2 regions of the Citrobacter sp. KH_055_1 genome follow, and region 2 is predicted to be linked to the other one. Evidence: predicted binding sites of a transcription regulator. Region 2 holds the regulator's gene; the other holds the start of a gene.
The links. The regulator CRP, encoded in region 2, controls carbon source genes, mostly activating them, when cyclic AMP is high. The targets are predictions, from matches to a motif close to ATGTGANNNNNNTCACAT.
Positions count from the first base shown of each region.

Region 1 (3,123 bases), 1.1 Mb from region 2:
TTGCGCCGCGACCATGCGACCAAAAATTTCCGCCGCTTTACCGTTATCCAATACCGCCTGCAGCTTGGCGCGGGCTTCGGCATCGTCTTTCGCCAGTTTGCCGGAGATCAGCATTTCCACACTCAGCGCCATGGTGACGTCTAACAAACGTGGATTGCGGTATTCACCGGTCAGGAACTGCACGGCTTCGCGGACTTCTACTGCGTTACCGGCGCTGGAAGCCAGCACCTGGTTCATATCGGTTAACAGTGCGGTGGTACGCACGCCTGCCCCGTTCGCCACGCCGACAATTGCTTCAGCAAGGGCTTCTGAAAGTTCGTAGGTTGGCATAAAGGCGCCGCTACCAACTTTCACGTCCATGACCAGCGCATCCAGCCCTTCCGCCAGCTTTTTCGCCAGGATCGAACCGGTGATCAGCGGAATGGAATCCACCGTCGCGGTAATGTCACGGGTGGCATAAAAACGTTTATCCGCCGGTGCGAGCGAGCTGGTTTGCCCAATAATCGCCACACCCACGTCTTTAATAATTTCACGGAAACGCGCGTCATCCGGGAAGATGTCAAATCCCGGGATCGCTTCCAGTTTATCCAGCGTACCGCCGGTATGACCCAGACCCCGCCCGGAAATCATCGGAATATAGCCGCCGCATGCTGCGACCATTGGACCTAACATCAGTGACGTTACATCACCCACGCCGCCGGTAGAGTGCTTATCCACAATCGGGCCGTTCAGCTGCAGACTCTTCCAGTCCAGCACGGTTCCTGAATCACGCATTGCCATGGTCAGCGAAACACGCTCAGGCATTGTCATATCGTGGAAGAAAATGGTCATCGCCAGGGCGGCGATTTGCCCTTCAGAGATGGTGTTGTCGCGAATACCGTTAATAAAGAAACGAATTTCTTCATCACTCAGCGCATGACCATCACGTTTTTTACGAATAATTTCTTGTGCGAGAAACAAGGGAACCTCCCGATTATGGGCCGGGTAAGCAATGCGCCACCCGGCAAGTCGTATTCATGCCGGATGGCGGCTTGCGCCTTATCCGGCCTACGATGGGCAATAAAAACTTAGTAGCTGCTTGCGCTCTTACCGTCGCCGTGACCCAGCGCCTTCAGCAAGCTTGCCAGCAGGCTGGATGCGCCAAAGCGATAGTGACGGGAATCCGCCCAGTCTGCGCCAAACAGTTCATCAGCAATGGCGAGGAATTGCTGCGCGTCTTCCGCAGTACGCACGCCGCCAGCCGGTTTGAAACCAACGGTTTTCGAAACGCCCATATCGCGGATCACTTCCATCATGATGCGTGCGCTTTCCGGCGTCGCATTAACCGGGACTTTACCGGTAGAGGTCTTGATGAAATCAGCCCCTGCTTTGATGGAGATTTCAGATGCTTTGCGAATCAACGCTTCTTCTTTCAGTTCACCGGTTTCGATGATCACTTTCAGCAGCACGTTTGCCGCTGCACACGCCTCTTTACAGGCTTTCACCAGGTCAAAACCGACCTGCTCATTACCGGCGATCAGCGCACGATACGGGAATACCACATCAACTTCGTCTGCGCCGTAGGCAATCGCTGCACGGGTTTCTGCCAGCGCAATATCGATGTCATCGTTGCCGTGCGGGAAGTTGGTTACCGTTGCAATACGGATATCCGGCGTGCCCTGCTCGTTCAGCGTTTTACGCGCAATAGGGATGAAACGCGGATAGATACAGATTGCCGCCGTGTTACCCACTGGGGTTTTTGCCTGATGACACAGCGCGATCACTTTTTCGTTGGTGTCGTCATCATTCAGGGTGGTCAGGTCCATCAGTTTCAGGGCACGCAGGCTGCTTGCTGTTAAATCGGTCATAACATTCTCCAACGGCATCGCCGTATAAAATTTCACCTTGCGAGTTTGTTAGTATTCTAACATCCACTCGCTATTACACTTCGATATACATCACAGTTAATGAAAACCACATACAGATTTGCATTACTCTAATGAGATCTACTTCAAATAATCGAGCTTTACTGGCGCGAAGCGATGGCATCAGGCGCATCCGGATCAAAGGTTGAGGATCGGTTGCTTCCTACAATGTTGCTTAACCTTCGGCACATAAAGGAATCGACGATGCCCACTTCAAGCGAACTCGCGCTGCAACAGCGCTGCCAACAAATCGTGACCAGTCCGGTGCTCAGCCCTGAGCAGAAACGCCACTTTCTGGCGCTGGAGGCAGAAAACGCACTGCCTTATCCGCAGTTGCCTGCTGAAGCACGCCAGGCGTTGGATGACGGGGTTATCTGCGATATGTACGAAGGTCATGCCCCGTTCAAACCACGTTATGTTTTGCCCAATTATGCGCATTTTCTGGCCAACGGTTCAGCCTGGCTGGAGCTGGAAGGTGCACAGGATCTTGATGACGCTTTATCCTTGCTCACCATTCTGTACCACCATGTTCCGTCAGTGACGTCGATGCCGGTGTACCTTGGTCAGCTCGATGCCCTGCTGCAACCATATGTTAGAATTCTAACACAAGAAGAGATCGATATTCGAATAAAACGTTTCTGGCGGTATCTCGACAGAACCCTGCCAGACGCCTTTATGCATGCCAATATTGGCCCGGCCGATACGCCGATCACCCGCGCCATTTTACGTGCAGATGCAGAGCTAAAGCAGGTCTCGCCTAATCTTACCTTTATTTATGATCCACAAATCACACCTGACGACCTGCTGCTGAACGTGGCACAAAATATTTGCGAATGCAGTAAACCGCATATTTCCAACGGTCCTGAAAATGATAAAATTTTCACAAAAGGCCATTATGGCGTCGTCAGTTGTTACAACTCGCTGCCGCTGGCGGGCGGCGGAAGTACGCTGGTTAGGCTGAATCTGAAAGCCATCGCAGAGCGCAGCACGTCTGTCGATGACTTCTTTACGCACACCCTACCGCACTATTGCCAGCAGCAAATTGCCATCATTGATTCACGGTGTGAATTCCTCTATGAGAAATCACATTTCTTTGAGAATAGCTTCCTGGTGCAGGAAGGGTTGATTGATCCCGAACGTTTTGTGCCGATGTTTGGTATGTACGGCCTGGCGGAGGCGGTAAACCTGCTGTGTGAGAAGGCCGGGCTGAACGCACGCT
Region 1 covers NZ_CM174473.1:4,065,020-4,068,142, forward strand. The annotation lists gene deoA (thymidine phosphorylase) at 1-960, opposite strand, end outside; gene deoC (deoxyribose-phosphate aldolase) at 1,068-1,847, opposite strand; gene AC3ITF_RS19120 (YjjI family glycine radical enzyme) at 2,109-3,123, shown strand, end outside.
Region 1: the regulator CRP is predicted to act here: its motif matches at 1,979-1,996, upstream of deoC (deoxyribose-phosphate aldolase).

Region 2 (3,123 bases):
CATTCCGTCACTGGATGAAAGCTTTGTAGTGATTCATTTTCGTAATCTGGAAGGCATCGACTTCCCGTGGCTGCTGGCGATGCTGCAGGGCTCATTCATTTCCCATATCAATACATTAGTGGTGCCGGGCGGCAAGATGGGGCTGGCGATGGAATTGATTATGCTGCCGCTGGTCCAGCGACTGATGGAAGGCAAAAAAATCGAGTAAAGCGTGGGAAGTGCCCGATGGCGTTACGCTTATCGGGCCTACAAATCAACATCATCCATCCGGCATCAGGGATTACGCGGCAATCACTTCATAGGAATGGGTAATATTCACCGCTTTTTCCAGCATCAGCGCCACGGAGCAGTATTTTTCCGCGGAGAGATCGACGGCGCGAGACACCGAAGCGTCTTTCAGATCGTTGCCGGTAACGATGAAATGCAGATTAATATGGGTAAACAGACGCGGCGCTTCTTCACGACGCTCGGAAGTGAGCTTCACTTCGCAGTTGGTCACATCCTGACGACCCTTTTGCAGGATCGACACCACATCAATGGCGCTACAGCCACCCGCAGCCATGAGTACCATTTCCATCGGGCTCGGCGCTTTATCACCGGAGTTACCGTCCATCAAGATTTGGTGGCCTGAGGCGGACTCACCGAGGAAGGTTAACCCCTCAACCCACTTTACACGCGCTTGCATATTTCGTAACTCCAATGTTTCAATTTTCCTGACAGATTACGCGTACATAACAATTCTCGCAACGGAAGGCGACCTGAGTCATGCTGAAGCGAGACACCAGGAGACACACGGCGAAAGCTATGCTAAAACAGTCAGGATGCTACAGTAATACATTGACGTACTGCATGTATGCAGAGGACATCACATTACAGGCTGCAGTTCACTTTTTAGCAGCCCCTTTCCCAGGTAGCGGGAAGCATATTTTTGCAACCCCAGAGGCAGCGTCGTGTTCTGACTCTGGAGACAGCTTATAACAGAGGATAACCGCGCATGGTGCTTGGCAAACCGCAAACAGACCCGACTCTCGAATGGTTCTTGTCTCATTGCCATATTCATAAGTACCCATCGAAGAGCACGCTGATTCACCAGGGTGAAAAAGCGGAAACGTTGTATTACATCGTTAAAGGCTCAGTGGCAGTGCTGATCAAAGATGAAGAAGGGAAAGAAATGATCCTCTCTTATCTGAATCAGGGCGATTTCATTGGTGAATTAGGCCTGTTTGAAGAAGGCCAGGAACGTAGCGCCTGGGTACGTGCCAAAACCGCATGTGAAGTTGCTGAAATTTCATACAAAAAATTTCGTCAATTAATCCAGGTTAACCCGGATATTCTGATGCGCCTGTCTTCTCAGATGGCTCGTCGCCTGCAGGTAACGTCCGAAAAAGTAGGCAACCTGGCCTTCCTGGATGTCACCGGTCGTATCGCCCAGACCCTGTTGAACCTGGCGAAACAACCTGACGCGATGACCCACCCGGACGGCATGCAGATCAAAATCACCCGTCAGGAAATTGGCCAGATCGTTGGCTGCTCCCGTGAAACCGTTGGTCGTATCCTGAAAATGCTGGAAGATCAGAACCTGATCTCCGCGCACGGTAAGACCATCGTCGTCTACGGCACGCGTTAACCTCGTCGAAATGGCGCGTTACCTGGTAATGCGCCATTTTTGTTTGCACCGATGTGGCGAAGACTGATTTATCACCCCGAGATCAACTACGCACTACGACAAACGCTGGTGCTGTGTTTACCCGTGGCTGTCGGTCTTATCATCGGTCAGCTTCATCTGGGACTGCTATTCTCCCTCGTCCCCGCCTGCTGCAACATTGCCGGTCTTGATACCCCGCATAAGCGATTTTTTAAACGCTTAGTTATTGGCGCGTCACTGTTTGCCGGATGTAGCCTGATCATGCAGCTATTGCTGGCAGAAAGCATTGCGCTCCCGCTGATCCTTACCGGCCTGACGCTGGTTCTCGGCGTGACCGCCGAGTTAAGCCCGCTGCATGCACGACTGCTGCCCGCCTCACTGATTGCGGCAATTTTCACGCTAAGCCTGGCTGGCAACATGCCGGTCTGGGAACCGCTGCTGATCTATGCGCTGGGAACTTTGTGGTACGGCGCGTTCAACTGGTTCTGGTTCTGGCTGTGGCGTGAGCAGCCGCTGCGCGAATCGCTCAGCCTGTTATATCGCGAACTGGCCGATTACTGTGAAGCGAAATACAGCCTGCTAACCCAGCACGTCGATCCCGAAAAAGCGCTGCCCCCGCTGCTGGTTCGCCAGCAAAAAGCGGTGGATCTGATCACCCAGTGCTATCAGCAAATGCATATGCTGTCGGCGCATCACAACAACGAGTACAAACGCCTGCTACGGGCCTTTCAGGAGGCGCTGGATTTGCAGGAGCATATTTCCGTCAGCCTGCATCAACCAGAAGAGGTGCAGAAGCTGGTCGAACGCAGTCATGCAGAACAGGTGATTCGCTGGAATGCGCGCACCGTCGCCGACCGGTTACGCGTACTGGCAGATGACATTCTGTATCACCGCTTACCAACACGCTTTTCGATGGAAAAACAGATTGGCACGCTGGAGAAAATTGCCAACCAGCACCCGGAAAACCCGGTCGGGCAGTTTTGCTACTGGCACTTTAGCCGCATTGCCCGCGTGCTACGCACCCAGCGTCCGCTGTATGCCCGAGATTTAATGGCCGACAAACAGCGCCGCCTGCCGTTACTCCCGGCCCTGAAAAACTATCTGTCGCTGAAATCTCCCGCGTTGCGTAATGCCGGGCGTATCAGCGTCATGCTGAGCATCGCCAGCCTGATGGGCAGCGCCTTACACCTGCCCAAACCTTATTGGATCCTGATGACGGTCCTGTTCGTCACGCAAAATGGCTACGGTGCCACGCGGGTACGCATTCTGCATCGTTCGCTGGGTACGCTTGTCGGGCTGGTGATTGCCGGCGTCACGCTGCACTTTCATATTCCGGAAGGGTTTACGCTGGCTGCCATGCTGGTCATCACCCTCGTCAGCTATCTGATCATGCGCAAAAACTACGGCTGGGCCACCGTCGGGTTTACGGTTACGGCGGTGTATACCCTGCAGTTGCTGACGCTGAACGGAGAACAGTT
Region 2 covers NZ_CM174473.1:355,065-358,187, reverse strand. The annotation lists gene AC3ITF_RS01700 (phosphoribulokinase) at 1-208, shown strand, start outside; gene AC3ITF_RS01695 (OsmC family protein) at 281-685, opposite strand; gene crp (cAMP-activated global transcriptional regulator CRP) at 995-1,627, shown strand; gene AC3ITF_RS01685 (YccS/YhfK family putative transporter) at 1,679-3,123, shown strand, end outside.